DNA from 3 places in the Sandaracinobacteroides sp. A072 genome. Region 2 is predicted to be linked to each of the others. Evidence: predicted binding sites of a transcription regulator. Region 2 holds the regulator's gene; each other region holds the start of a gene.
What was found. The regulator LexA, encoded in region 2, represses DNA repair genes until DNA is damaged. The targets are predictions, from matches to a motif close to GTTCCNCNCTTGTTCT.
Positions count from the first base shown of each region.

Region 1: a site for LexA is predicted at 2,022-2,037, ahead of recA (recombinase RecA). Genes of this name have one in related genera too.
Region 3: a site for LexA is predicted at 1,971-1,986, ahead of ACUJ46_RS04075 (Y-family DNA polymerase). Genes of this name have one in related genera too.

Region 1 is NZ_JBQXGU010000002.1:413,472-416,746, reverse strand. Features, by position in the region: gene ACUJ46_RS07955 (DUF2062 domain-containing protein) at 1-110, shown strand, start outside; gene ACUJ46_RS07950 (sulfite oxidase-like oxidoreductase) at 107-751, shown strand; gene ACUJ46_RS07945 (response regulator) at 732-1,964, shown strand; gene recA (recombinase RecA) at 2,141-3,166, shown strand.
Region 2 is NZ_JBQXGU010000001.1:368,960-372,234, forward strand. Features, by position in the region: gene ACUJ46_RS01765 (glycoside hydrolase family 15 protein) at 1-82, shown strand, start outside; gene otsA (alpha,alpha-trehalose-phosphate synthase (UDP-forming)) at 79-1,461, shown strand; gene lexA (transcriptional repressor LexA) at 1,541-2,224, opposite strand; gene ACUJ46_RS01780 (molybdopterin molybdotransferase MoeA) at 2,325-3,275, opposite strand, start outside.
Region 3 is NZ_JBQXGU010000001.1:835,475-838,749, reverse strand. Features, by position in the region: gene ACUJ46_RS04090 (ABC transporter permease) at 1-378, shown strand, start outside; gene ACUJ46_RS04085 (ABC transporter ATP-binding protein) at 371-1,069, shown strand; gene ACUJ46_RS04080 (class I SAM-dependent methyltransferase) at 1,092-1,811, opposite strand; gene ACUJ46_RS04075 (Y-family DNA polymerase) at 2,014-3,258, shown strand; gene ACUJ46_RS04070 (hypothetical protein) at 3,258-3,275, shown strand, end outside.

The sequences.
Region 1 (3,275 bases), on a different contig from region 2:
CGGCGATCGGCTACATGGGCGTGCATCTGGGCTGGCGGATATGGGTCAGGCTGAGGTGGCAGCGCCGCTGCCGGCGTCGTGGCCGCCCGCAAACGGAGATCATCGCGTGACGGATTTCAACGAAAAGCTGACCGCCGCAAAACAGGCATGGGCGCGGGCAGGGCGCCTGCTGACCGGCAAGCCCGATCCGGACAAGGCCTATCGCCTGCCCCCCGGCCAGCGGCTCGTCACCAACTGGCCGGTGCTCGATCTGGGCGTGCAGCCGCATGTGCCGAAGGAAAGCTGGCGGCTGGAGATCGACGGCCTTGTCGAAAACCCCGCAACCCTCGACTGGGATGCCTTCATGGCGCTGCCGCAGTTCGAGGATGTATCCGACATTCACTGCGTCACCCAGTGGAGCCGCTATGACAACCGCTGGCAGGGCGTTTCCACCCGCACCCTGATCGAACTGGTGCGGCCGCTGCCCGATGCGGATCATGTCGTGCTGCACGGTCATGACGGCTATACCACCAATGTCGAGCTTCGGCATTTCGCCGAAGAGGATTGCCTGATCGCCCACAGCCATGATGGCGCCCCGCTGACGCGCGAACATGGCGCCCCCGCGCGCCTCGTCATTCCGCGCTATTATTTCTGGAAAAGCGCCAAGTGGATTAAGCGTATCGAGTTCCTGGCCGTTGACAGACCCGGTTTCTGGGAGGTCCGCGGCTATCACAATATCGGCGATCCATGGCTTGAGGAGCGTTACGGCTGACGATCCGTCCAGTGCCGGTGCCGGCGCCGAAGCCGGCGCCGGTGCCGCATCGGCTGCACGCCGGACAGCCGATGTCAGAACTGGTGCGGTGGGGCTGTTCGCGGCGGCCCTCGCCCATGATCTCAACAACATGCTGGCTGGCATCCTCGCCATTGCGGAACTGCTGGAAGCCCGCGCGGACCCCGGCAGTGCCGATGCCCGCGATCTCGCCGCCATCATCGATCAGGCAGGGCGCGCCGGCCGCCTGCTCGGGCAGGTTCTGGCCTTCGCCCGGCAGGACGTGCTGCGGCCTGTCTCCGCTGACCTTGCCGCCATGGTGCAGGCGCTCCTGCCGATGCTGCGGGCCCTGGCCGGGCCGGGCCTGAAGCTTGCCATGTCGGGCAGGGGGCCTTTGCCGGTCCGCCTCGATCCGGCAGCACTTGAGCGGGTGCTCACCAATCTCGTGCTGAATGCGCGGGAAGCCATGCAGGGCAATGGCGGCACGATCAGCATCGACCTGTTCCGCATCGACCCCGGCAGCATTCCGCCCGCCGGTCGCGCCTTCATGCCCGCGGCCCGGTATGCCGCGCTTTCCGTGACGGATGAGGGGCCGGGCATAGCGCCGGACATCGCCCACCGAATCTTCGACCCCTATTTCACCACGCGTGCCGACGGGCAGGGCCTGGGGCTGGCCACCAGTTTCGGCCTCGTCAAGCAGTCTGGCGGCTTTCTGCTTCAGGATGCCGGCCCGCGCGGCGGCGCGCGCTTCACCCTGTTCCTGCCGCTCGCGGCCGGCAGCGGCGAATCGGCGGGCCTTGCCGGAAGTGCTCCGGGGCCTGCTGCAGGCGTAGTCCGCGCTGCCGGGCAGGTGATCCTGCTGTGCGAGGATGACCTGCTGCTTCGCCTGTCTGTCAGCCGGGCGCTGGAGCGGCGCGGCTACAGGGTTCGCCAGTCTGCCGATGCGCAATCGGCCCTTGCCCGGCTGGCGCAGGAACGGCCTGACCTGCTGCTGAGCGACATCCGCCTGACAGGCATGGACGGCGTGGCGCTGGCCATGCGGGCGCGGTCCATGCATCCCGGCCTTCCCGTGCTGCTTACCTCGGGCCACGCCGGCCAGGCCCCCCTTGCGGCCATGCCGGGCCTTGATGTCGCCTTCCTGCCCAAGCCCTTCAGCCTGCACGCGCTGGGACGCTGCATCGAGAAACTGCTGTGCAATCCGCCTGCCGCAAGCTGACGGCGCCATCTGTTCTGAACGCCAGGCCGATGGCCCGGGGTGCCCACTTGCAGCAATGGAACAAAAAGGGTACGAGCTGTGCGACTGCCTCCGGCCTTGTGCCGTGGCGGGCCGGGCGGTAACGCTCGGCTTCTGGGTCGATCGCGCGGCGTCTGCCGCTGAAGCAAGGAACGGGAATGGACAGGGAAAAGGCGCTCGAAGCAGCACTGGCGCAGATCGATCGTGCGTTCGGCAAGGGCTCGGCGATGAAACTCGGCCAGCGCGAGACGCTGGAGATCGAATCCATTTCCACAGGCTCCCTCGGCCTCGACATCGCGCTGGGCATCGGCGGCCTGCCGCGTGGCCGTGTGGTCGAGATCTACGGGCCGGAATCCAGCGGCAAGACAACGCTTGCCCTGCATGTCATTGCCGAGGCGCAGAAGGCCGGCGGCATTGCCGCCTTTGTCGATGCCGAACATGCGCTCGACCCGATCTACGCCCGCAAGCTCGGTGTGGATACCGACAACCTCATCGTTTCCCAGCCCGACACGGGTGAGCAGGCGCTGGAGATCACCGACACGCTCGTGCGCTCCAACGCGATCGACATTCTGGTGGTCGATTCGGTTGCGGCCCTGGTGCCGCGTGCCGAAATCGAGGGCGAGATGGGCGACAGCCATGTCGGCCTGCAGGCCCGCCTGATGAGCCAGGCGCTGCGCAAGCTGACCGGCTCCATTTCGCGCAGCCGGTGCATTGTCATCTTCATCAACCAGGTGCGGATGAAGATCGGCGTGATGTACGGCAACCCGGAAACGACGACGGGCGGGAACGCACTGAAATTCTATGCATCCGTCCGTCTTGACATCCGCCGTACCGGCCAGATCAAGGATCGTGACGACATCATCGGCAACACTACCCGCGTGAAGGTGGTGAAGAACAAGGTGGCTCCGCCGTTCCGCCAGGTCGAGTTCGACATCATGTATGGCAGCGGCATTTCCAAGGTTGGCGAGATCCTCGACCTTGGCGTGAAGGCCGGGCTGGTGGACAAGTCGGGCGCATGGTTCTCCTATGACAGCACGCGGATCGGGCAGGGGCGAGAGAATGCGAAGAAGTTCCTGCTGGAAAACCCAGAGATGACGGCCCGCATCGAAGCGGCGATCCGGGCCAATGCGGCAGGCGTTTCCGATGCGCTGATGGCCGGCCCTGATCCGGAAGACGATATCTGAGGACTCTGCCTGCCCGGCGATCATGATCGGGTGAGCGGCCCGTTCGGGTGGTGGCAGGACCCTGTGGTCGGCAGGCGCCGTGCCTGATGGGCATGACGGGGCTGCCGCC
Region 2 (3,275 bases):
CAATTTTCCGCAGACCTATTCGCTCGTGGGTCTCATCAACTGCGCGGCGCTCCTGTCGCGGCCGTGGGCGGCCGTCCGGTGAGCAGGCTCATCGTCGTCTCGAACCGGGTCAGCCCGCCCGCCATCGACAGCACCGGAAGCCAGGGCGGGCTGGCCGTCGCGCTGGCTGCGGCGCTGCGCCAGTCGCGCGGGATCTGGTTCGGCTGGTCGGGCGAGCAGGTGGCCGAATTCACCGGCAAGCTTGATTTCCGCCGCGCCCAGGGCGTCACGACAGCGACGATCGACCTCGAGCCACGCGATGTGGACGAATATTACAACGGCTTCGCCAACCGCACGCTGTGGCCGCTGTTCCATTACCGCATCGACATCACCGAATATGACCGCCAGTTCGACAGCGGCTATGCCCGCGTGAACCGGCGTTTCGCCGACACGCTCTGCCCCATGCTGGAGACGGATGACATCATCTGGGTGCATGACTATCACCTGATCCCGCTTGCGCGGGAACTGCGGGCGCGCGGCGTCAGGAACCGGATCGGTTTTTTCCTGCACACGCCATGGCCACCGGTGCGCCTGCTGGCGACCTTGCCGCATCATGAGGCGCTGGTGGAATCCATGTTCGCCTATGACCTCATCGGTTTCCAGACGGAAGAATGGATGTCCGCCTTCACCGACTATTGCCTGCGCGAGGCCGGCGGCCGGGTGGAGCCGGACGGGACTGCCCATGCCTATGGCCAGTGCGTGAAGGCCGCAGCCTTCCCGATCGGGATCGATGCCGAGGCCTTCCAGAAGGCGGCGCGCAGCAATGAGGCGCGGGCGATGGCGCGACGCATGCGGGCAAGCATTGCCGGGCGCCACATGATCATCGGTGTGGACAGGCTGGATTATTCCAAGGGCCTCGAAGAGCGTTTCACCGGCTATGAGCGCTTTCTCGCCGACAACCCCGACCTGCTGAACCGGGTGTTCCTGCTGCAGATCGCGCCCCCCTCGCGGAACACCATCGGCACCTACCGGGAAATCCGGGAAAAACTCGATCAGCTTTCGGGCCGTATCAACGGTGCCCATGCCGATGTGGACTGGGTGCCGCTCCGCTATGTGAACCGCGGCTATTCGCGGCGCGACCTTGCCGGCATCTACCGCAGTGCCCGCATCGGGCTGGTGACACCCATGCGCGACGGCATGAACCTGGTGGCGAAGGAATATGTGGCCGCGCAGGATCCGAAGGATCCGGGCGTGCTCATCCTGTCCCGCTTTGCCGGCGCTGCCCGGCAGATGAAGGACGCCCTGCTGGTGAACCCCTATAGTTCCGAGGAGATCGCCGATGCGCTGCGGCAGGCGATGGCGATGGAACGGGCTGAGCGGGTACGGCGCAATTCGGCCCTTCTGGATGGCGTGATGCGCGATGATGTGACCAGCTGGCGCGAATCCTTCGTGGCGGCACTGAAGGCGGTTCCTCAGCGCTGACGGTCTTGCACGGGAGCAGCGGGGCCTGCCGTGCGCCCGCCCCCGTCGTGCACGCCCCCGTCGCGCCCGAAGGCTGCGCTCAGTAGCGGCGCAGAAGCCCCGCGAGCCGGCCCTGGATGCGCACGCGCGAGGGCAGATAGACTTGCGGATCATGGGCGGCGTTGGCCGGGTCGAGCCGGATCATGCCCTTGTCCCGGTGAAAATATTTGAGCGTTGCCTCATTATTGTCGATGAGGGCGACGACGATGTCGCCATCCTGCGCATCCTCGCAGCGGCGGATGAGGGCGAAGTCGCCATCGAAGATGCCTGCCTCGATCATGGAATCGCCCGTGACCTGGAGGGCATAATGTTCGCCCGGCCCGAGAAGGGCGGTCGGCACGGCGAGCTGTTCGTGATCCTCGACAGCCTCGATCGGCAGGCCGGCCGCGATGCGGCCGACAAGCGGCACGCTGAGGGCAGGGGCGCTTGCCGCAGGCTGGCGCGCGGCGCGCCGTGCCCGGGCCGAGGCGATGTCGGTCACGCCGCCGCGCCTGTCGCCGGGCAGGGCATCGCCCGGCATGCGGAGCACTTCGAGCGCGCGGGCCCGGTTGGGCAGGCGGCGCAGGAACTGCCGCTCTTCCAGGGCGCGGATCAGCCGGTGGACGCCCGACTTCGACTTCAGGTCGAGCGCTTCCTTCATTTCCTCGAAGGAGGGGGAGACGCCGGTTTCGGCCAGCCGCGACTGGATGAACTGAAGAAGTTCATGTTGCTTTGCTGTCAGCATCAGGTCCTCCACCGGAACATGGGTGGAACATTAGGGGAACCATTCGAAACAAGTCAAGCGCTGGCGTGGCATGGCCTCCGCCCATGGGCAACAGGGCGTCTCAGTCGGGCGTTTCGAGAAGCATTACGGGAACGCTTGTGCCGGCCGGGGCCGCCTCCGCACGCGCGGGGCGGATGAGAAGCGCGTTCGCGCGCGCGAGCACGGACAGGAGCGAACTGTCCTGCGCGCCTGCGGGGCGGACGGTCAGGCCGTCATCGCGCTGCGTTACGATGGCGCGCATATAGTCCCGGCGCAGGCCGTTCTCGGCAACGCCGGTTTCCAGCCGGGCCATGCGCGGCTGCTCTTCCGGCGACGGGTCGCCCGCCATGTGGCGCAGCAGCGGCAACAGGAAGATGCGGGCGCAGACATAGGCCGAAACCGGATTGCCCGGCAGGCCCATCACCGGCATGTCCCCGAGCGTTCCCGCCATCAGCGGCTTGCCGGGGCGGATCGCGATCTTCCAGAAATCGATCCGGGCGCCGAGCGCCTCCAGCACCGGCTTCACCAGATCATGATCGCCGACAGAGGCGCCGCCGATGGTGACGAGAATGTCGGCGCCAGCCGAGGCGCGGATGGCGTCGGCCAGCGCCGCGCGGCTGTCGGGAACCAGCCCCAGGTCTGTCACGTCCGCCCCTGCGGCGCGCAGCAGGGCCGCCAGCATCAGGCCGTTGGAGCCGACGATCTGCCCCGGCCCCGGCAGCGTTCCGGGGGCGACAAGCTCGTCGCCTGTGGACAGCAGCATCACATGCGGGCGGCGATGGACGGGCAGTGTGGGCAGGCCGGCTGCCGCCAGCAGGCCAAGGCGGGCCGGGCCGATGCGGTCGCCCCGCCTTGCCAGCGGCGCATCCTCGGCAAAATCGATGCCCCGGCGCCGGATATGGGCGCCCGGCCCCGGCGGGCCTTCCCGCGGAAAGGCGACACTGTCGGCGACCCGCTCTGCATCTTCCTGCACCGCGACCGTGTCGGCGCCTGCCGGCACATGGGCGCCGGTGAAGATGCGCACGGCCTCGCC
Region 3 (3,275 bases), 470 kb from region 2:
ATCGCCAATTCGGCGCGCCAGATCGGCATGTTCCTTGTCATCCTGGCGGTCGTCAGCGCCGCCATCGTCGCCTTCATCATCTACTCCATGACCATCGGCAAGATCCGCGAGATCGCCGTGCTCAAGCTGATCGGCACCCGCAACCGCACCATTGCCGGCATGATCATGCAGGAGGCGCTGGGGCTGGGGCTGATCGGATTCATGGTGGGCAAGATCGCCGCCACGCTATGGGCGCCCTTCTTCCCAAAATATGTGCTGCTGCTGCCGGCGGATTCGATCCTCGGCTTTGTCGCCGTCATGCTGATATGCGCCCTTGCCAGCCTGTTTGCCATCCAGGCCGCCCTCAAGATCGATCCGGCGGAGGCGATCGGTGGCTGACGGCATCTGCATCGAACGGCTGGTCAAGACCTATGGCAGCGGCGACACCGCCGTGCATGCCTTGCGCGGGGTGGAGATGGAGGTGGCGGCCGGCGAGGTTGTCGGCCTGATCGGGCCATCGGGATCCGGCAAGTCCACCCTGCTCAAATGTCTCGGCGCCGTCATCGCGCCGACATCGGGGCGGATGACCATCGGCACCGACGTGATCTTCGACGATGGCTGGAAGGTCGATGACCTGCGCGCGCTGCGCCGCGACCGGATCGGCTTCATCTTCCAGGCGCCCTACCTCATCCCCTTCCTCGACGTGACGGACAATGTCGCGCTGCTGCCGATGCTGGCTGGCAAGTCGAACGCCGAGTCGCGCAAGGAAGCCCGTGCCCTGCTGGATGCGCTGGATGTCGGCCACCGGGCCGCGGCCATGCCATCGCAGCTTTCCGGCGGCGAACAGCAGCGCGTGGCCATTGCCCGCGCCCTCGTGAACCGGCCGCCAGTGATCCTCGCCGACGAACCCACCGCCCCGCTGGACGGCGAGCGGGCGCTGGCCGTCGTGGCGCTGCTGAATGACATGGCGCGGCAGTTCGACACGGCGATCATCGTCGTCACGCACGATGAGAAGATCATCCCCACCTTCAGGCGCCTCTATCACATCCGTGACGGGGTAACGGTGGAGGAACGCCAGCCCGTGGACTGACGGTCACGGGAAGACCGCGCCGTCAGCCCGGCTTGCTGGCGGCAAGCGCGAGAAAGGCTGCACCCACTGTCGTGTGACGGCCGAGGGCAAGGTCGAAGCGTTTCGACAGCCGCGCGGCCAGGCTGATCCGCGGGTAGAATATGGCCCCGCGGATCACGGTGACCTGCAAACCGGCCTCTCCGGCATAGCGGCGCAATTCGCCCGGCGTGCGGAAATAGGCCTGTTGCCAGAGCCGTGAGCCCAGCCATGCGCGAACACGGCGCCGGGCGGCCCAGAGGCTCCATTTGCCGAGTTCGCCGATCACGAGGCGTCCGCCTGGCCGCAGGACACGCGCAACCTCGCGGAAAACCGGGGACGGATGCTCGACGAAGCACAGGATCGTGACTGCCGTGACAAGATCGAACCGATCGCGCCCGCAGGGAAGATCCTGCGCTAGCCCGACCCGGAAATCGACATCCACGCCTTCCCGCAGCGCCCGCGCCCTGGCTGCCCCGATCATTGCTTCGGAAGAGTCCATGGCTGTCACCACGGCCCCGCGCCTGGCGAATTCTACCGCCAGTTCGCCATCCCCGCAGCCCACGTCAAGAACATGCCTGCCGCGAACGTCACCCGCCAGTTCGAGGATCAGCCGGCGTTCGAGGTCTTCCGTTATTCTGCCAACGTCCGACGCGCGCCATACCGCATAGGCGTCAGGCCCAAGGTCCGGGAGACTCCGGCGCGCATCTTCCATGCATGTCGACATCGGCGTGCCCTCCCCTCCCCGTTGTCGATAGCCTCTCATCCCCGGTTCCGGAACAGAATAGCATGCGGCACCCGCGATGCCCCTGGATGCGCTGCTCCATGCCAGCGCCTGTCACCCTTGCCCCGGCCTGAGTGAACCAGCGGATTGGTGGGCGCATTCGTTCGCTTTATGTTCTTATTTCGTTCCAGCGATTCGATCGGCCATGCACAAACCCGACAGCATCGAACATCTCTATCTCGACTTCGACGGCTTCTTCGCCTCCGTCGAGCAGCAGCTCGACCCGCGACTCCGGGGGCGGCCTGTCGGCGTGGTGCCCTATGAAGGCGGCAAGACATGCATCATCGCCGCCTCGCGCGAAGCCAAGGCCGCGGGCGTGAAGAGCATCATGGACGTGGCCGAAGCGCGGCGCATCTGCCCGGATCTCCTGCTCGTGCCGCAGCAGCCGGCCATGTACCGCCGCGCCCACAATGCGCTGGTCGCCGAAATCGAAAGCGTCGTTCCTGTCGATGCAGTGAAATCGATCGACGAACTCTCCTGCCGGCTCGACGAGGCGCAGCGGGCCGACCCGGAGGGCGTCTCGGTTGCGATCAAGGCCGCCATCGCCCGCAACGTCGGCCCCTTCATCACCTGCTCCATAGGCTTTGCCGCCAACCGCCATCTCGCCAAGATCGCCTGCAAGGTGAACAAGCCCGACGGGCTCACCATCTGGCACCCCGGGACCATGCCCGGGCCGCTGTTCGCCATCCCGCTGGAGGATATTCCCGGCGTCGGAAGGCGCATGGCGGCGCGCCTTGCGCTGGCCGGAATCCACAGCACGCGGCAGCTTTACGAAACCCAGCCCAAGCAGATGCGCGCCCTGTGGCGGAACGTGACCGGGGAACGGCTGTGGTATGCGCTCCATGGCTACAGCATCACGGCGCCCGCCAGCGGGCGCGGCATGTTCGGCCATGCCCGCGTGCTGCCGCCCGACCAGCGCCGCCTTGCCGATGCCGAGCTGATCTCGCGGCTGCTGCTCACCAAGGCCGCGCGGCGGATGCGCCGGGCCGGCTATGCCTGCTCGGGCCTGTGGCTGTGGGTCCGGTCCTTCGACAGCGGCTGGAGCGGCGAACAGCGCCTGCCGACCGTGCATGACGATGCCGCGCTGCTGCAGGGCCTGTCGCGGCTGTGGCATCGACTGCGCGCCGAGCGGCCCGGCTCGCTGCGGGTGATGCGGGTGGGCGTCACCCTTTTCCACCTGTCTGCTGCCAGCGCGCGGCAGCTTGACTGGATCATCGACGATGATGCCGAACGGCAACGCTGGGAACGCATTGGCGCCTCCATGGATGCGCTCAACAGCCGCTTTTCGTCCACGGTGGTCAGCATCGGGCCGTGGCAACCACCAAAGGGCGGCAATGTCGGCGGCAAGATCGCCTTCACCCGCATTCCTTCCGCCGAAGATTTCTGGTGATGAACTGGAAGACCGAC